DNA from 3 places in the Halotolerantifilum yawarlongkerapense genome. Region 2 is predicted to be linked to each of the others. Evidence: riboswitches for the same ligand, from Rfam matches in the RefSeq annotation. Region 2 holds a riboswitch; each other region holds the start of a gene.
What was found. A riboswitch is a leader RNA that binds a small molecule or an ion and turns the genes downstream of it on or off. The one in region 2 is predicted to bind cyclic di-GMP.

Region 1 (6,914 bases), 1.4 Mb from region 2:
GTTCGGCGTGATGCTGAGCAGATCGTAATTCGTAGGTGCTGTCTCTGTCACCGTGTAGGTTCCTTCTCCAAGACCGGTTAAGGTCTCGGTGTCATTGCCCACGAGTGTCACGTTCTGATTGAATTCGCCAGGTCCTGTGACTACTGCGGTGAAGGTACGTGCGTTCGTTGAAATCACTGTGCCTACAGTGTTAACGACACGCTTCTGGATCGTGAGACTATAGGTCTCTTCTGGTGGTTCTTCTTCATCCACACTGTTGCGGATGGTCACGGTCATATCAGGGGTGTTCTCTGTCAATATCACGTTTGTAGGTGTGATATCGATCAGATCGTAACCCGAAGGCACATTCTCTCGAACAACATAGGCATAGTCGAGCGATAGCTCATCAAAGACAAGCGGTGTACCGGCAACTACGTCACCTCTTAAGGTTCCTCCTTCTCCAAAGGATAAGACGACTTCAAATGGTGTCGTATCACTTGTGATCATAGTCTCTCCATCCCATACTTCTTTTACGATGGTGATGGAACCGTATACCGGTGGTTCTTCCTCATAGTAGTTACTGAAGGTCAGCTCTTGTGCCAGATAACCCTGCTCAATGAGCACGGGCTGTATGGGATCTTCACAGAAGTAATCTGCTACAGGTACTTCCGTCACCACGTAGCTTCCTGGCTCAAGACCGTACAATGTGATGCTACCGTTACCCTCGATGGTCGGCGTTGCGGTAAAGCCCTTAGGACCTTCTACATTGAAAGTGAAGGTGACTTCATTACCCTCATCCAGAGAATCGTCAGCATATACCATCTTATTGATAGTCAACGAACCTGTGATCCACTCATTCTGGATCGTCGCGTTGATATCATCATCATTCGGAGTAAGCTCCACCGTAGCTGATGGATAATAATCGATCAGCCGGTACCCTTCGGTCGGTCGTTCGACCAGTTCGTATGTGCCGAGAGGCAGGTCGATGGACTTCGTCTCCCAACCTGTAAAGGTCAGAGTATCGTAGATCATTTCTCCATCCATGATGTCGACGACAAAGACGCCTTCGTCATCATCTTTCATTTCAAGCTCTTCGCCACCGTTATCAAACCAGACTTCTTTGTCAATGATCAGGAGACCGGTGGGTGGTGGTACCTGCTGGTTCTTCACTGCGATAACCGCACCCTTGTAAAGATCTACGCCCATATAGTTACCAGTGGGCTCATCATAAAGATCTCCACGTGCGTATACACCAGTGCCAGTTACATTCCACTCGGGACCAGATCCTTCGCTGAGTACAACGGTTTGGTCGAACTCTGGCTCAATCGTCAGCGGGTCATTCGTTGTGTCCAACTTGTACGATTCCTCAGTTCCTTGGATCTCAATGTTGATCTCCCAAAAGATATTGGGCTCATCCATTGACTCTCCCTCAGCATCGTACCATTCCTTGTCAATGGTTACTTCATACTTGCATATTGCACCATCGGATTCTGCTGTCGCAGAGAACAGCTCTTCAATCCAGTAGATGGTCTCTTCCATGTCGCCTGTGTAGAACAGATCGTATCCCCCTGCTTCTACTGTACCAGACTTTTCTACTTCCCCATCATGATACGTGTAGACCATATCATACGGATTCGGGTTCTCTACACTAAAGCGGTACTCACCACGCTTCTCTGTACAAACCGGTCTAAGAATTAGCTCTTCAGGCACTTTGTAATAAAAGGTCACATGGCTGATCTGGTGATCAATTTCGATAACCGAGTCAGTAGTCTTACCACCTCCATCGCTTGAAGGAGTTTGTAAGTTCGTGTCACTCAAAACTGGAGGATCGTAAGCATAAACATTTCCCTTGAGAGGCCCTCCTTTTACATACACATAGCTGACTGGAAAATTGGCCTCAAAAGATACTTTTGTCCCCATTTCATTCAGGTGAATCTCTACTCTAAAGTCTGATGGACCATAATAGACTCCATCTTCAAGTGGACCTTTTTCATCGTCACCTGGGATTTTCAATGCTAGGTATCCTTCATATTCAGGATCTTGATTCCCATCCCACATCGTAGGCGTAACGCTCGCACCCACACTGACGATTCCTGTTCCCATAACAAGGAGCAGGATCAAACCGAACGCGAGAATTCTTCTACCCTTCCTCTTCATTACCATCACTCCTACCTTCCTACAATACACAGATTGTCAACACCCATTATCTGTAAGGGGCCCCACTCCTCCCTTGCATTCAAAAACCAAAAAACGCCACAAAGAATGCGGCGGTCGGACGATCTTTCTCTAAAGAAAAAGACTCCTGGCTTTGCGTCCCCATCTCACGGTGGGTTTGCTCTTGACGCGCTTCAACGAATCCTCTTATCGTTTCCACTATTTCCTTATTAAACCAAAAGAAAACTGCCACAAAAAAACGTGGCAGTCGATCGTTCTCCGTATGCGGGAGATATCTGGCTTTGCGTCCCCGTCTCGCGGCGGGTTTGCTTTTCACAAATAGAGGAATTTTCAGATGAGTATCTATCCTATATATACCACCGAAGCCAGATGCTAAGCAAAATGTTCGAGAGCCAAGTAAAAATTTAATCCCCCTTGTATATCACAGAACTCGAAAAATTCACTCGAGTTAATAAAGATCATTCAGACTATTTCTCTTAACGATTATTCACCATTATCCAAATGCCTTGACGTTGAATAATTTGTATCTATATTGCTCAGCAAACCAAAACGCGAAAAATCAATTAATTAGCAACCGTCCGCGATACTTCCTCCATTAGAAGACCAACTCTTATTTGAGCTTCTGACTCAGTCGCATGCCAGTACGCTCTGAAGAAGACAGAGAAGACACTGAGCATCATTCCGAGTATCAGACCAATAGCCGTATTCATTAACACCCTTGGGCCTGTGGATCGTGTGGGCACGAAAGCATGAGAAATTACGATCATCTGGGAACCCGTGACTTTTGATGCCTCCTCGATGCGCGTACTCTCCAGTTGGTTCAAGAAGGCATCGTAGATTCGCTGTGCTGTGCTCACCTTGTTGGAGACCAATCTTTCCTCGTATTGACGATCGGAAAGAGCGAGCCTTAGCTCTTCAATCTGCTTTTCCATTTCAGCAATAGATTCTTTGAGCAAGACGTTTTCCTGTTCAAATCGCGTATCTAGGTTCCGCAGTTGCTGCTGGACACGTTCTTCGGCTATTCGCAGATCCGTGTGACGTGATGTCAACTCTGTATGCATGGGATTAATCTCTTCGCTATACATCGTTACATCTGAAAAACCAGAGGCCACAGTATCCTTGAGCGCCGGCTCGTCATAGAAACTCTTCTGCACCTGAAGCACCTGCTGGGTTTCGGCAAGCTGATTATCTACCGTACTCAGCTCAGCACGAAGTGACTTGATCGCCAGTTCTTTATCGAGCTTTTGGTTCTCGTAACGATCGTATAGTCCCACTTCCTTTGACTTAAACTCATTGAGCAGTCCTTGGTGAATGCTGATCTCCGAGCGTAACTCGTCAGAAGACTTCCCCGTGGCGATCAGTTCGCGGTGCTCTCTTAGACTTTCCTCGAGTGACAGTTTCTCGCTTATCATCTGCTCAGAAAGAAAAGAAGAAGAAATTTCAAACCTGCCCTTTTGTAAGTCGTCAATAAACTGCATGTACTCTTCTTTTACCGTGTTCGCCAGCATGGCCGCATACTCGGGATCTGTATCCGTGACGGTGATATGAATCATGTTGGAGTCTTCATCAGAAGTCACATTGATCTTCTGTCTGAATCCCTCGTATGTAATGTCCTCCGGCAGTTTAGCACTCTCCATCACAAGGCTGATCACCTCATAGCTCAGGATTTGGTCACGATACGTTGCAATCGAGAAACGGGGCATGGCATTTATTCCCTCCAGCAGGGCACCCATATCATCACCGTTCGAGGCATCCATTCGCTGATCAGCCGTGTTCGCCGGCATTAAAACAGCCGTGGCTTCATATGTGGGTTCCATCAGGAACTTTGATCCAGCAAAGGCTAGAACGCCAAAAACCAGCGTGACGATTAATATCGTCATCTTTCCTCGAAGCAACGTTTCGATCAACTCACGTAAGCTGATTTCATCAAAATGGTTCTCATTCAATAAACACACCTCTTTTGTAAAAATTATGAAATATGACAACGCCACTATTATATCAACTATTCCGTGTCGAAAAACCTCTACTTTTGTCGAACTCCGCATTCTGGGCAAAAAATTCGGAATCCCGTGAGTAGGGATTCCGGAAAACGATTATTTGTTCAGTCAAGACGTCTTTAGCGCTCGCGCCCAGGCCTTGGCCCGCTCGATCTCGCCATCAAAGAGGGGCCCTTCCTTGTCCTTGACAAAGAATCCAGCGACCTCTCCCGCGGCACTTCCTCCGCTTCTTAAGAGCTTCTTTTGCATCGGTTCTGCAGCATAGCCAAAGACCGACACAAAGGCGTTCAGCACCTTCGAGTTTACCTCTTCCAAAGAAGCACGTGTGTCGAAAGCCGCCACACGTCTTCCCCTTAGGCTACCGCGGGATTGAGTCCCCAACCAGTCATTAATCGCTTTTGTGGCTTTAAAGGCTCTGGTGGGCGATCCCACCACTACGAGGGACACCGCCTCTGGTACCGGACCGGGACCTGTTTTCACGTCGATCACCTCTACCTCAAGACTTTCCTTGAGCGCCTCCCCGATGGCTTCCGCCACTGCCTTGGTGTTGCCGAAAAACGAATCGTAGACTACCCATGCTTTTTCACCCACAATAGATCCCTCCCAAAAATATTTTTGATCCATCTGATTATTACTACCCATTTTCATAAAATTGTAGCATTTTTGTAACCATTTTTTACCTTAAATCGGGGATTTTCGACATCCTTCGACCTTTCCAAACGCACGCGAATCCGATATAGTAGAAATGAATCGTTAACGTGCGAAATACAGAGGAAGACTAAGGTGATTTTTATGCAGCAACGCATCAGACAGGGTGCTCTGATCCTGGCGGATATCCTACTCATCAATCTATCGTTCTTACTGGCCTTCTACCTGCGCTTTGAAGGTAGCCTCCTATCGGGGCAGGCCATGCAGTATCTACATACCTACGAAGATATCTTTATCACCATCACACTGATCAAAGTGGTGATCTTCTACTTTTTCAAGATGTACTCCAGCCTCTGGCGCTATGCCAGTGTGGACGAAATGGTCCAGGTGGTCACCGCTAGTTTCTTTGCCACGGCGGGCACCACCACCTTCATGGTCCTGACCCAGAACCAGCTACCGCGGAGCATCTACATCATGACCTTGATTCTTGACGTGGCCTTCCTGGGCGGTCTGCGCTTCTCCTACCGCTTCTTCCGTCTGATGAAACAACGACGGCTGGGACGACACAATGAGGGGAAGAAAGTCCTCATCGTGGGCGCGGGCGACGCCGGCGCCATGGTGGTCAAGGAGCTCAACCGTCACACGGAACTCCACCTGCACCCGGTGGGCTTGGTGGATGACGATCCCATGAAAAGAGGCAAGGTGATCGCCGGCGTCCCCGTCATGGGTGATACCCTGGATATCCCGGCTATCGTCAAGCGGGAGGGAATCGATCAGATTATCATTTCCATCCCATCGGCCTCACGTAAAGAAATCGCCCGTGTGACATCCGAAGCCACGGAAACGGGCGTCGAGCTCAAGATCCTACCCGGTATGTACGAGTTGATCGACGGCCAGGTGGACATTCAGAAAATCAGGGACGTCAAGATCGAGGACCTGCTGGGTAGAGACGAGATCGTTCTTGCGTCTGATGCCATCGACAGCTACATCAAGAACCGGACCGTGCTCATCACCGGCGGTGGTGGCTCCATCGGTTCAGAGCTGGCCCGACAAGTGGCTGCCTTTAACCCGAGAAAACTCATGCTCCTCGACATCTACGAAAACAACCTCTACGCCGTGCAGCTAGAACTCAAGAGAAAGTACCCCGATCTCGAACTCGAGGCCATCGTGACCTCGGTGAGGGACCAAAGGGCCATCGACCTGCTCTTTCAAAAAAAGCGCCCTGAGGTGATCTTCCACGCTGCGGCCCACAAACACGTGCCCCTCATGGAGACCAGCCCCAAGGAAGCCATCAAAAACAATGTTTTCGGTACCTACAACGTCATGGAGGCGGCTAAGAAGTACGAGGCCGACCGTTTCGTTCTGATTTCCACGGACAAGGCCGTCAATCCCACGAATGTCATGGGCGCCTCGAAACGCATCTGCGAGATGCTCGTGCAGAAGGAAAAGGACGACCAGCACACCAAGTTCGTGGCCGTCCGCTTCGGCAATGTCCTGGGCTCCAACGGTAGCGTGATCCCGATCTTCAAAAAGCAAATCGAAGACGGCGGACCCATCACCATCACCCACCCCGATATCACAAGGTATTTCATGACCATCCCCGAGGCCAGCCGACTGGTCATCCAGGCGGGCTCTCTCGCCTACACCGGCGAAATTTTCGTGCTCGATATGGGCGAACCCGTCAAGATCATCGACCTGGCCAAGAACCTGATCCGCCTCTCGGGTCTCAGACCCTACGAGGACATCGACATCCAGACCATCGGCCTCAGGCCCGGTGAGAAGATGTACGAGGAACTCATCCTCAATGAGGACAATGCGGTCAATACCGTATTCGAAAAGATCTTTATCGAGAAACCCGATCCCATTGACCTCTCCCAATTGCTCCGGGCCATGGAGACTTTCCGCGCCCACTTTGATGATGAGGACGATGCGGCGATCAAAGGTGTCATCAAGTCCTTGGTTCCTACCTTTCATCAAGACAAATAGAACTAGTGTCTTGTCTCGTTGATGTTTAGATATATTTAATGCTCGTTTATGTATTCAAGGATGTGAGCTTTGGATATAGGGAAATGAGTTTTACCCTTGCTTGATCATTCGTGAAATGCCATTTAATCT
Region 2 (6,914 bases):
TATCGTGGGTAACAAAGACGATGGTTTTACCCAACTCATCCTGCAACTTCAATAGTTCCTTCTGAAGCTGTTCTCTCGTCAAAGGATCGAGCGCACTGAAAGGCTCGTCCATCAGAATAATGTCCGGATTCACCGCCAAAGCTCTAGCCACACCGATCCGTTGCTGCTGTCCACCGGACAGCTCGTGCGGATACCGGTTGTAGTAATCTTCGGGTGCTAAGTCGACGAGCTCGAGTAATTCGAAGGCGCGCTCTTTTCGTTTTGCCGCGTCCCACCCCTCGAGTTCGGGAATTATCTCAATATTTTTCCCCACCGTTAGGTGAGGCATGAGACCCACTTTCTGGATCACGTATCCAATTTGTCGACGCAGTTCGATCTTGCTTCGCACTGTGTAATCTTCCCCATCGATCAAAATCGTCCCACTGGTGGGCTCGTTCAAACGGTTGATCATCCGCATGGTCGTCGTCTTACCGCAACCGGATTCACCGATCAACACGACGATCTCTCCTGTGTTGATCTGCAGGTTTAACTCCTCGACGACGTTCGTCTTGCCATCATAGGATTTGGTCAAATTCACGAGTTCTATCAATCTCACGACCTCCTCTTTTTCCAACTGATTTCATGTCATATGAACATATGCACACAATTCGCTATTTTATAAACGTATTTTCTCTATTTCAAAGTATATCAGAGGATTGTACAACTGTCAAAAAATGTGGCCATGAAAGCGTTTCCGTATTTTAAAAATCTATAGTTCCGGATTAAACATCATTTTTCATGAAAAAACACCTTCCATTAGTATAGAAGGTGTTGATGTCTACAAATCCAACTCACCAGATCGAATCTGCTCGATCAGATGCTCTACCTTTTCTTTGATCAGATCTCGCGTCTTCCGGAAACCCTCGATGGGGCCGCCCGATGGATCGTCTAGACCCCAATCTTCTTCGTGTTTGCTTGGGACGAAGGGGCATACCACGTTGCAACCCATGGTGATCAGGATATCCAGTTCACTGGGTATGTCGGATAAAAGCTTGGGGTGGTGGTCTGACATATCGATCCCCGCCTCTACCATCACTTCAACGGCTCGTGGTTTGACCTCTGGATACTCCTCGGTCCCGGCAGAATAAGCTTCAATCAGGTCGCCACCCAGTGCCTTTGCCCACCCTTCTGCCATCTGACTTCTACATGAATTGTGCACACATACAAACGCCACTTTATAAGCCATAGAATCCTCGCTTTCACATCACCATTACCTGTTATTCATTCTCATTTATATTATAGTGCATCGCGCGCCCTTCGTCCAATGGGTTAACAAAGGCTTAACAAAAAACGCGCACTTGAAAAGGACGGTCCCACGGGACCGTCCTGACTTTCGATTTAATATTCTCGGACCTTTAGGTAATCACTCGCGCTCTTGAACATCATGCTAGGCGCGTTAATGGTATTGTCGTAGGTCGAATCAATGATCGCCCATCGGTCTTCGTCGGCCAAATAAACTTCGTTCCAGGCGTGGTAAACATCGATGCCGGTTCGGTAGCCTTTGACGAGCTTCGTAGGAATCCCTTGACTTCTCAGCATCGCACCGAGCAGAGCCGAGTAGTCATAGCAGATGCCCGTTCCAGTGGCCAGCACTTCATCGATCACCGGCACGTAATTGGTGTCGATGGTATTGATCTTGTTGTAATCGTAGCTCATCATTCCCACGACATAGTCGTACAGTATTTCAATTTTCTCGCGATCATCCATGGCGCCTGCCACGAGGGTTTCGGCCAGTTTAATGGCTTCCATCTCCGCGTCCCAGTCTACCGGTTGTGCGGACTGGAGGTAAACGCTCGTATCTGCAGTCATCGATGCGACGATTGTCTTGCGCTCAAGCACACTGTACTTGTTACCGCTCGATTGTCTGAGCAGCGTCATGCGGTAGGATCCGCTACCCAGCTGCAGCGGGACATTCAGATTGTTGGCATCAAAGGTGTAGTAGTACTTCGCCTCATCTTTTTCCACCATCAGTTTCAGCGTTTCGCCGGCGGTTTGTCGTTGTAGAGAAACGACACCCTGTGCGATGGCTTCTTCATTGAAAGCTACCTGCGTGTTCGCGAAGGCCACAGCGGTAGTTGATAATATCAGGATCAATACAAATAGGCTGGCGATGAATTTTCTCATCGAAAACTCTCCTTTCGGTAGCTGGCTGCCCCCTATGGGCCCTATAGCTTTGCGTCACCAGATTCCTCTGGTTTTGCCTTTGTCGCTTGAGAGTGTACTCTCGATTGACGTCTATGCAATTAATTGTAAAATATTTCCTAGTGAAAATAAAAAAACTAACCACTTCGGTAGCCAGGCTGCCATTTGAAAGGCCCTGTAGCTTTGCGTCCCCGCATTTCCACGGGTTTGCCATTATCGGAGGATAGTCCTCGCTAATATGTGAATAGTATACCACAGCTCTTTTGTTTATGTCAACCGTAAAGAGGGCGCCGAAAGATAACTTTCAGCGCCCTCTTTGAGCTATCCTTCATGCGATGGAACTTGCCTTCAGTGCAAGGCACCATCGCTTCTGACCAGTGAAAGAAAAGTATTGGTGATTTCTGGATCAAACTGATTGCCCGCTCCAGCTTCGATCTCCTTGATTGCCTCCTCGAGGGATTTCTTCTCTCGATACGGTTGATCGTGAACCATCGTATCATAGGCATCGAGCAGTGCGAAAACGCGATCCACAATCGGGATCTCTTCTCCCTTCAGTCCGCTCGGATACCCACGGCCGTCCCATCGTTCATGGTGGTCGAGCACCAGTTCGTCGATGTAATGGATCTCGTAGATCGAGCTGGCAAGTCGATACCCGATTTCCGCGTGTCTTCTGAGAATCTCCCACTCTTCTTGAGTCGGTGGTTCGCGCTTGAGCAGAAGCTCTTTGGGGACAAAGACCTTGCCGATATCATGGTACTCTGCCAAAAGCTTCAGATCCCGTATTTGCTCATCACTGAGACCAACGGCCTTGCCTACCTTCTCCGACAAACGCTTGAGTCTCGCGAAGTGTCCTTCTGTCTCGACTTCCAGTTCATTCAACCACTGGAGTATATGCCGGACGATCCCTTCCTTCATTTGTTTGCTCTCGATCAACTTGTGATGGTACATCCGATCATCCGCACGTTGGTAGACATCGATCAAATTTTCCCCTTCCTCCGTTTTCTCGGCTACACCGAAACTAATGGACAGGTTGAGGTACTCTAGGGGACGATCGGAACAGGCTGACTTGATCCGCTGCACGATGAGTTCTGCCTTCTCCCGAGGCATCCTCGGTAAGAGCGCTGCAAATTCATCGCCCCCGACGCGCGCCAGGATATCCTCTTCTCTCAGCGATCCCTTGATAATCTTTGCAGATTCACGAAGCACCAAATCACCCGTGCGATGGCCGAAAGCATCGTTGATAAGCTTGAGTCCGTTGATGTCGCCCACGATAATCGTGAGGGGGAGCTGACGCTTGACATCCAGGCGGATCATTTCCTCTTCAAAATAATGGCGATTGTAAATACCCGTTAGTCGATCGATGAACTGGGCATGATGGCGATCCTCTTGCCCTTTTCTCCGCATGTACTCGGGAAAAGAGGGCCCCATTTGAATTTCCTGCTGCTCCGCGTCAAGTGAAGCGCCCCCCATCTGATTGCGTATCTCCGTAATATCAGATAGATACAGATAAAGATGGTTCGGATCATCGGCCATGATTGTAACCAGGTACCAGGCTTCTTTCTCCGGGATATACTTCTCGAACTTCTTGACTGTATTGGGGATCATCGCGTTGTATATATCGTTGAGACGCAGAAAGTGATCTTCATACTCTACCACGAGGTCCGACATCCTGCGACCGATCAGTGCGGTTTTCGGCGCACCAAAAAGCGTTTCAAAATTCGAACTAGCCTCGATAAACAAATAGTCCATGAAATGTCCACTGTTATCGTAAAGCGCCTTGAACTGCATGAACAGATCTTTCTTAGCACTGTATTCCATCATTTTGATCAACTCCTCACGAAATCTTCTACCCTAAAGGTAACACAGGACGATGTCAGCCTTCGTGCGTTTCAATTGCAAGGAGCATAGGAATTCATAACAAAAATCGTTCATATGCGTTACAGCCCGGGCACAAGAAAACCGCTCGCACATTCTTCCGCGAACGGTTAAAACATCATCATCTCAATGCGATTGAAAGAGAAAGACAAGCGGTGAGGCTTCTCGCACTTTTCCTCGAAAGCCGATCGAATACGCTGTTCGATCACCCCAATGTGTTGGTAGTCCGCATGATCGAGCAACATGAGGAGTTGCCTATCGTTCCACTGTGCGTAAAGGTCACCCAAACGCAATGACTCCCCAATCACACTTTTCAACTTGGACATCGCCAGTGCCTTTTCCGCAGGCAAGTCGATCGGCTCCAGGGTTACAAGCGCCAGCATCCGCGTCTCGTCATCCCGTCGTGATTTTCTTTTCTCTACATTGTAAACGAAGCGGAGATACTCGAGATCACAGTAGTATGCGCCACTGGCCTCCTGCTCGGTCAGACGGGCTTCGATACTATTGAGATCCGTCAGCGCCTTCTCTTCGCTCTCGAACTGAATCCTGCGGTAGACAGCTTTCATGGCTGACGTCGGTTTGATATCATAATCCTTGTACAGTTTATAGGTCGTGTACTCATAATGACTGAGAGCCTGCTGTACCAACCCCTTGGCAATCATGGCCTCAAGGTAAAGGATATGGAAACTCTCCTCAAAGGGTTGGAGGGCAATGGCCCGCTCGCAAACCTCCATGATCTCTTCATACCGCTTGCGCTCTTTCAATAGGTTGAGCAGCTTGATCATATTCTGGTAATACAGCCGGGCGTAACGATTCTTGATCGGGACGGTCCAGTCGCCGTAACCACTGGAATCAAGGTACTCTCCCAAATAATACCGTAGTCCATCACGATATCGTTCGATCGCTTTTTCAGGGTTACTATCCACCAGTTCCTTGGCCTCGCGCATGGCAACCTCGAACTGATCGGAATCGACCACGCATCGGTCGCACAACATCAACATGTAGTAACCGTATTCGAAGGTAATATGAAAGATCGGTCCTTCGAGTGGAAGTTCCTCTTCCATCTCCTCTAGCATTTTTCGCAACCGGAAGATCTGGGTTCTGAGGACATTCTTGGGATCATTGTGATCCTTCTCCTCAAACAAATGGTTGACGATCGACTCCGGTAATAACCGCTTCTCGCGAAAGGCAATGAAATACTTGAGAAGCTCCAGGATTCGGTAAGATCGACCCATGGTACCGAGCATGCTCTCCCCCTGGTACAAAATATCGAACTCACCGAAAGTTCGAATAGATATGCTGTTGTCCTGCTTCATCTCCTGATGCGCCATGGAATGAACTCCTATCTGAACATACAATCGAAGGAGGAAGTTCGCATTGCCAAAAAATGGTACAACGGAACCAAACTCCTGGCCCTCAACGGCCAAAAAGATATCATTTCATAACTACCCCAAGCACAATGCTTCAATCTTTTTAAAAAAAACGCACCGGAGGATCCTCCGGTGCGTGGTCGTTGCTTAAGCTTCGTTTTCTGTTTCCGGTGCCTTCAAAGCGATGCCCTTCTCCGTTATCTCGATCAGGTTTTCCTTGAGGAGACGTCCTACGGCCCGTTTGAAAGCACGTTTGGACATCTGTAGCTCCGCCTGGATCCGCTTGGGTTCCGAGTGATCGTTGAGCGGCAGGTAACCGTCTCTGGACTGGATCCGCTTCATGATCTTGTGCGCATCATCATCGATTTGCTCATGCGCAGGTTTTCTCAGGCTAAGCTCCAGCTTGCCATCCTCTCGCACTTTCTTGATGCGAACGGACACGGTATCCCCGGGCTGGTAGTAACCGTAAAGCTCATTATTATGGATCATGCCATGGTACTTGCCTTCCACCGCCACAAAAGCCCCGAGGTCCGAGAAACTGTATAGAATCCCATCGCACTGATCGCCTTCTTCAAAAGGACCGGAACTGGCCAGATTCGTGTATACATTCATCGTGGCCGAGAGCCGATCGCTATTGTCCACGTAAAGAAGGACAACCACTTCATCGTTCTTGCGTACGGTGCCCTTCTGTTCACCGAAGGGCAAGAGGAGATCCTTGTCTAGACCCCAAGCCAGGAACGCTCCTACTTTGGTCACATCGATCACACGCAGGCGACCGACTTCTCCAACTTGCAGGGCGGGTTCCTCCAGCGTCGCAGTCAAGCGATCCTCTGAGTCACGGTAGATAAAGACCTCCAGTTCATCCTCTAGTTGGAAGTCATCGGGGACTTCCTTATTGGGGAGCAGGACCTTTTCCTCATCCTCAAGGTTTTCTTTCAAGTATAGACCGAAGGGTGAATCCTCGGCCACGAGCAACGTTTGTTTGATTCCCAGTGTAATCACGTGCATGCCTCATTTCTTAACACTCTTGCTAACGGACTTCATATCTTTCTATGATACAGGAAAACACGTCAGAACACCAGAATTATTTGATCACCACCGCTGTACCAGAGGCCGTTACCATCAACATGTTGCCACCTTGACCGAGCACTTCATAATCAATATCCACGCCAATCACGGCATTGGCCCCCATGGATCGCGCCCTTTTCTCCATCTCGGCAAGTGCTTCTTCACGCGCCTTGATGAGCTCCCCTTCGTAGGATCCGGAGCGACCTCCAAAGAAATTCGATAGCCCAGCGGCAAAATCCTTGATAAAGTCTACTCCTGCGATGACCTCCCCAAAGACAATGCCCTTATACTCGGCCACGCTCTTGCCATCGATACCCGGTGTTGTTGAAACGATCATAGAATCTCCTCCTTGCTCACTTTACCATATTATGTCATCTCAATCAGTATATCATATTTCCACTGACAACCTTCCAAATTGCA
Region 3 (6,914 bases), 630 kb from region 2:
AAGTCGCTTGAAAGTTTCTTTGGAATCCCGGTTAAAAACCAACATGAGCAATCCAATTGAACTAGCAATAAGGGAACCGCGTGAACCGGTTAAGAAAAGTGCGCTCATCAAGATCAATGACGCGATCCATAAACTCCGCTTACCGTCTGTAGAATACCTTCCCCAGGATACTAAGAAAAGCATCCCCAAATAGATTCCAAAAGGATTGGGATTCGTAAAGGTACCCATGATCCGCATCGGTTGAACGAATACATACTCTAGGATTCCGAAGATTGCGATGGCACATCCGGTAAAGATCACTAGCTTGCCAAGAGAGTAAGTCTCATCATAGGTCAGACCTCTAGCGAGAAGAAAAACCAATACATAGAGAGATAATTGAAGTCCTTCAATAAGTGTTCTCGTGGGCTGAATCGACCAAAAGATACTGATAAGTCCATATCCAACAAATATCGAAGCTATTGCTGTTGTCCGATCAAACGACCATCGCCGAGACTCTTGAGAAATCCCAATCAAAGAGAGAAGTCCCCCGATTATCAACACCCAGAAAACAATACTATGGTCAAATCCGGCATTAAAAAGTGGAACCAGTAAAACAATAACCCCTAATGCGACGACGTGTATCCGGTTCTCGAACTGACTGATCACTTCCCCCACGTATCATCGCTCCTATAATGTGTTCATGCCATACAACGAAAGGACGATTCCTTCATCCCCTCGTTGGATGGCACGAGCCATCCAATGTTCTTTCATTTCTTCCTTATCGGGGTCAGGCCCCTTAATGGAAGAAACTTTTCCGTCAAATCGTGCCAAGTACTTGAATAACATCTTCTCAGCAAATCAGCCGAAAAGTTGCTTCACCAAAAGTGCCAGTCTCTGAGATCAGATGCTAGTTTTCAAAATCATACTCCCAAGTGTCTCCATCAAATGATGTAGTTAATACTCCACCAGCTATACTATATGTAGCTGTAGCTGGAGTTGTTGGTACCCCACCATCCAAATATCCCGTAAGATTATTGACGGCGGTAGGCCAAGTGCCCGCTTCAGAAAAATACATTTGAGCAGCAGACACTAGAACTCTATGGTTGGATTCTGCAGCGCGAGACTCAGCTGAATCACCGAACTCACCCAACCTTGGCACAGCAATCGCTGCCAAAATCCCCAAAATAGCAATCACCACAATCAGCTCGATCAGTGTGAAGCCTTTCCTCTTCTTGTTCTTTCTCCCGAATACTTTGTACATGTTCATCTCTTTTCCTCCCTTTCAAGTTATAGGTGTAATTTTGTATATCTTAACGTTATCTGTTAGATGGTCTGCAGCATATCAAAGAGCGGCAGCATCATGGAGATAACGATAAAACCAACGATGAGTCCCATGACGATGATCATGAGGGGCTCGAGTAGTGTGACCATGCGCTGGAGGGATGCCTCCAGCTCGTCGTCGTAAAAATCTGCGGTCTTGCCCAGCATCTCCTCAAGTGCACCGGACTCTTCCCCGATCCCCACCATGGAAATCATCATGGGTGGGAAAATGTCCATGCGCTTGAGCAGTTTGCTCAGGCTCGTCCCCTTCTTAATATCCTCCGTCACCCGCTCCAAGCGCTTGATGACCACCATGTTGCCGGTCACCGTGCCCGAGGCTTCAATGGCCTCCACGATCGGGATCCCGCTACCGATCAGCGTCGACAATGTTCTCGTGAACCGCGAGGTCGCGATTTTCTTCAAGGAAGACCCGATAATGGGGAGTTTCAGAAGGATTGAATCCACCCGGAGCTTACCCTCCGGCGTCTTTATGTAGTTCCGTACAGCATAGACGATCCCTCCGATCGCCAAAATATAGAGGCACCAAAAACGCTGGATCGAATCGCTGATTGCGATCAGCACCCGCGTAGGCGCCGGAAGCGGTACCCCTGACCCCTCGAACATACCGATAAAGGTCGGCATCACGAAGGTTAAAAGGAAGATCACCACGGTAATCGCAAAGATGCTGAGGACCGCCGGATAGACCAGCGCACCCTTGATCTTGGCATTGATCTTGGTCTCCTTGTCATAGTGGGCCGACATCTTGTCCAGCACACCATCCAGGTTACCCGTCATCTCACCGGAGGCCACCATACTGATGAGCAGCGGCGGGAACACTTTCTTGTGCTTTTCCATGGCAATGGATAGCACCTCACCCGTCCGGACATCATTGGCCATCTCATCAAGGGATTCACTCAGCGTCTTGTTCTCCGACTGCTCCTCCAACACTTCAAGAGACGTGAGGAGCGGCATACCGGCATTGAGCATCGTGTACAGCTGCTTGGTGAATACCGCCAGGTCCTTGGACTTGACCTTAGGAAGGAACAGCGTCATTTCCGCCACATCCATACCCTCTTGTTCTACACTTTGGACCCTGACCGGTGTATGTCCCCGAGAACGGAGGAGACTGAGCACCTCATCCTTCGTCTCGGCCACCTGGTGGCCTTCTACCACCTCGCCTCCTAGGTCCACTGCCTTGTACTTGAACTTAAACGGCAAATCATCACCCCCTTATCACTGGTAGCCGACCTGACGCAGGATCATATCGCGGTCGATCGCAAACTTGTGGAGCGTATCCCGATCGATGGTCCGTGATCGGTAGAGATCGATGAGCGAAGCATCCATCGACTGCATCCCGTACTTGGACCCCGTTTGGATCGCCGTGTCCATCTGATGGCTCTTGTTGTCTCGGATCAAATTCTTGATGGCCGTTGAGCCGATCATAACTTCAAAGGCCGCCACACGACCGCTCCCATCCGCCTTCGGGATAATCTGCTGGCTCACCACCGCCTCGATCACACTGCCCAGCTGGACGCGAATCTGCTGTTGCTGGGCCGGTGGGAAGACATCGATAATCCGGTCGATCGTCTTAGCCGCCCCCAGGGTGTGCAGGGTACTGAGCACCAGGTGACCTGTCTCCGCCGCCGTGATCGCCGTCGAAATCGTCTCCAGGTCCCTCATCTCACCCACCAGGATCACATCGGGATCTTGACGAAGTGCCGCTCGTAGAGCCTCGGCAAAACTATCGGTATCCGTCCCGATCTCCCGCTGGTTCACGATGGACCGGTTGTGCTTGTGCAGGAACTCGATGGGATCCTCGATGGTGATCACATGCTCGTTCCGGTGTTCGTTCATGTAATTGATCATGGCTGCCAGTGTCGTGGACTTACCACTGCCCGTTGGCCCTGTCACCAAGATCAGCCCCCGCCTTTTCATGCACAGGTCCTTGATCACCGGCGGCAGGTGAAGGTCCTCCATCTTGGGGACCTCGAGCCCCACGATGCGAAGCACCATAGAATAGCTTGCCCGCTGCTTGTAGACATTCACCCGGAAGCGACCGATATTCTGGATTGCAAAAGAAAAGTCAAGCTCTCCCTTTCTTTCGAACTCTTCAATCTGCTCCCTCGTCATGATCGAGAGGACCAGATCCTTCGTCTGGATTGGAATCAACTTCTCTTCGTTCATTCGGACCAACTGTCCGTCCACCCGCATCACCGGTGGTGAGGCCACCGTGATGTGCACATCCGAAGCCCCCGCGTTGATGGCCTGTTGTAGAATCTCCTGGATCGTCATTGCTGGCACCTACCCTTCCATCTGGTACGTTACTTTGACCATTTCCTCCACCGTCGTGACACCTTTCATCACCAAATCCCTGGCCGATTCCTGTAGCGTCTTCATCCCCCGCTTGATGGCATGATCCTGTAGCTCATCCACACCGGCGTTCCGGTTGACCAGCGACCGGATCTCCCGATCGATGTGCATGATCTCGTGGATCGCCGTCCGCCCGAGATAACCCGTTTGGTTGCAGGCATTACAACCCTTGCCCCTCCGTACGGTCACCGGTTTATCGATCTTGAGGATCTTCATCTCCTCTTCCGTGGTGGCATGCTTCTCACCGCACTTGGGACAGACCATCTTGACGAGACGCTGGGCGACCACGCCCACCACTGCCGAGGAGACCATGTAGTTCTCGATCCCCATGTCCACCAATCTCGATACCGTGCTAGCCGTATCATTGGTGTGGACCGTGCTCAGCACCACGTGACCGGTGATGGCCGCCCGTATGGCGATCTCCGCCGTCTCCGTGTCCCGGATTTCCCCCACCATGACGATGTCGGGGTCCTGGCGGAGGATCGACCGGAGGCCACTGGCGAAGGTAAGCCCCGCCTTGGTGTTCACCTGCACCTGGTTCACCCCGTCGAGCCGGTACTCCACCGGATCTTCCACCGTGATGATGTTCTTCTCTATTTGATTGAGTTCCTTCAGCACTGCGTAGAGGGTCGTCGTCTTCCCACTCCCCGTGGGCCCCGTCACCAGGATCAGTCCCTCGGGGGACTTGATGATCTTATCGAAGCGCTCGAGGTTGTACTCGGTAAATCCCAACTCCCGCTTGTCCACCACGATCCCGCTTCTGTCGAGCAGGCGGATCACCACCTTCTCCCCGTAAACCGTGGGAAGCACGCTGATTCGCATGTCGATAAAATTATTGTCAATGATCGTCTCGATCCGCCCATCCTGCGGGATGCGGCGCTCCGAGATATCCATCTTACCCATGATCTTGATCCGCGTCACCAGCGCCGAGTGTGTCGCCTTGGCGGGACTCATGACCTCGCGTAGTTCCCCGTCCACCCGGTAGCGGATGCGCACGTGCTTCTCGAATGGTTCGATATGTATATCCGAGGCTTTCACCTTCACCGCCTGGCTGATGACCGTGTTCACAAGCCGCACCATGGGCGCGTTCGTCACATCGTCATCCTCCAGTTCCTCCTCGTCCTGGAAGATCTGGTGCTGGGCCTTGAAGTCCTCTACCGCCTTCTCCGCCGCGTCGCTGGCATCGTAATAGCGATTGATCGCGCGGATGATATCACCCTTGGCACTGATGGCCACCTCTACCTCCATGCCCGTGGTGATCCTGAGGTCGTCGATGGCGATCATGTCCAGAGGATCGGCCATGGCCACCATCAGCTTCCCGCGCTTGATAGCCACGGGGATTACCGTGTGCTTTGAAGCCAGTGATTCCGAAATGAGCTTCGGCGCCTTGGCATCTAAAATAAACCTGTTGAGATTAATGTGGGGAATCCCCAGCTGAAACTCCAGCACCTCCAGGATCTTTTCCTCCGTGATGGCATTGTCCTCGATCAGCTGTTCACCGAGCTTGAGACCTGAGATTTTCTGCGCAGCAAGAGAAGCTTTCAGTTCCTCTTCTGTGATCAGCCCGTGATCCACCAGGAGATCGCCCAATCGTAGTTTTTTCTTCGCCATGACGCCCACCCCATTGATTACCGTTTACATTAAGATAACGAAAAAAGCCGCAGAAAAAAATCCGCAGCAGAACCATCGTAGTCGAGCATTTCGACCGTAGACTTCGAGCTTTGCGTCGCCGCCTTTCGACGGTTTTGCCAAATTTGGTAAGAATGAAATTAAGGTTTCTTAATACTTATCATTATAAGCCGATTACCAGTTAGTGTAAAGATATTATGTCAATATAATGGAATGCGTTCAAAATAATTTAAATAAACGCAAGATAAGACTCCAGGGGGACTGAGGTGTCCGTCCAGATGCCCATACCGGCCGCCGCCTGACCCACCAGCATGTGGAGTCCGTTCGCCACAGGATGACCACTTGCGGCCGCTTCTTTTAAAAGCAGGGTACGCTCCGGATGGTAGATCAGATCCACCACCATGGCCCCTGCCTTCAAGTCATCGATTGAAACGGGTATCTGGTCTTCCATTTTGCCCATTCCCACCGGAGTGGCGTTCAGGAGCAGATCCACCTCAGGGGCGTAGTCACCAAAGGACGTCAGATCCCATCCTGTGACCGCCTGATCAGCAAAACGTTCCAGCATGTGCCGGCGCTTCTCTTCCGTGCGACTGAAGACCCGGACTTCTGCGGCGTCAAGCTGTAAGAGCGCCAGCACAGCGCTTTTCGCCGCACCACCAGATCCAAGGACCGCTACCTTCTTCCCCCGCACTGTAAAACCGTGAGAGGTCATTAGGTTTTTGATACCCACTGTATCTGTATTGAAACCAATCAAACGACCCTCTTCCCAGCGGATTGTGTTCACACTCCCGAGCAAGGCCGCGTCGCCTCGAATCTCGTCGAGGTAGGCGATGACCCGCTCCTTGTGAGGTGAAGTGACATTGAGACCACCTATGCCGATCGCCCGAAATCCCGCGATCGCCTGTGACAATTTCTCAGGTTGCACCTCGAAGGCCAGGTAGATGCCGGAAAGGTTAGCTGCTTTCAAATAGCCATTATGTAACTGCGGGCTGATCGAATGGGCCACAGGGCTTCCGATGAGTCCGTAGAGTGGTGTGCTGCCGTTAATCTGCATAACGATCTCCCTTCTGCTCTATTTCTCCTCGCTCTCTGCTTGCATCATACCACAATCACAAGTAAAGCTGGGTTAAAAAAAAGCCAAAGACTGAAGATCAGTCTTTGACTATAGATCGAACCTTGGCCACCATGATATCGATGGCCACCTTGTTGTAACCGCCCTCTGGTATGATCAGGTCGGCGAATTTTTTCGTGGGCTCTACGAACTGCTCATGCGCCGGTTTCACCGTGGCCAGGTACTGGCCGATGACGGACTCCAGCGTACGCCCGCGTTCGTTGATATCGCGCGTGATCCTGCGGATAATGCGCACGTCGGCATCCGTCTCCACGAAGATCTTGATATCCATTAGATCGCGCAGGTCCTCGTCCTCCAGAATCATGATCCCCTCCAGGATGATGATATCCCGGGGGTAGATTCGCTTGGTCCGCTTCTCGCGGTTGTGCTCGGAGAAGTTGTAGATGGGAGCTTCAACGGGGTGGCCCGCGAGGAGCTCTTTCAAATGCTGGACCAGAAGCTGGGTGTCGAAGGCCAGGGGATGGTCGTAATTCGTCTTGATGCG

Region 1: linked by a shared signal. The riboswitch ahead of ACULM0_RS11475 (LPXTG cell wall anchor domain-containing protein) and the one ahead of ACULM0_RS04525 (transglutaminase-like domain-containing protein) in region 2 are both predicted to bind cyclic di-GMP.
Region 3: linked by a shared signal. The riboswitch ahead of ACULM0_RS01560 (GspE/PulE family protein) and the one ahead of ACULM0_RS04525 (transglutaminase-like domain-containing protein) in region 2 are both predicted to bind cyclic di-GMP.

What each region holds. Positions count from the first base shown of each region.
Region 1 covers NZ_CP199719.1:2,329,138-2,336,051, reverse strand. Annotated here, with positions in the region: gene ACULM0_RS11475 (LPXTG cell wall anchor domain-containing protein) at 1-2,142, opposite strand, end outside; cyclic di-GMP riboswitch class I at 2,243-2,326, opposite strand; cyclic di-GMP riboswitch class I at 2,394-2,474, opposite strand; gene ACULM0_RS11470 (GumC family protein) at 2,718-4,100, opposite strand; gene ACULM0_RS11465 (flavodoxin family protein) at 4,260-4,742, opposite strand; gene ACULM0_RS11460 (polysaccharide biosynthesis protein) at 4,944-6,785, shown strand; gene ACULM0_RS11455 (IS630 family transposase) at 6,832-6,914, opposite strand, start outside.
Region 2 covers NZ_CP199719.1:939,259-946,172, forward strand. Annotated here, with positions in the region: gene ACULM0_RS04515 (ABC transporter ATP-binding protein) at 1-589, opposite strand, end outside; gene ACULM0_RS04520 (arsenate reductase ArsC) at 818-1,225, opposite strand; gene ACULM0_RS04525 (transglutaminase-like domain-containing protein) at 1,378-2,163, opposite strand; cyclic di-GMP riboswitch class I at 2,177-2,251, opposite strand; cyclic di-GMP riboswitch class I at 2,327-2,403, opposite strand; gene ACULM0_RS04530 (HD-GYP domain-containing protein) at 2,530-4,002, opposite strand; gene ACULM0_RS04535 (bacterial transcriptional activator domain-containing protein) at 4,167-5,387, opposite strand; gene ACULM0_RS04540 (CvfB family protein) at 5,574-6,428, opposite strand; gene ACULM0_RS04545 (putative heavy metal-binding protein) at 6,511-6,831, opposite strand.
Region 3 covers NZ_CP199719.1:305,862-312,775, forward strand. Annotated here, with positions in the region: gene ACULM0_RS01540 (O-antigen ligase family protein) at 1-654, opposite strand, end outside; gene ACULM0_RS01545 (competence type IV pilus major pilin ComGC) at 887-1,246, opposite strand; gene ACULM0_RS01550 (type II secretion system F family protein) at 1,303-2,517, opposite strand; gene ACULM0_RS01555 (type IV pilus twitching motility protein PilT) at 2,533-3,591, opposite strand; gene ACULM0_RS01560 (GspE/PulE family protein) at 3,601-5,280, opposite strand; cyclic di-GMP riboswitch class I at 5,340-5,429, opposite strand; gene aroE (shikimate dehydrogenase) at 5,528-6,352, opposite strand; gene udk (uridine kinase) at 6,450-6,914, opposite strand, start outside.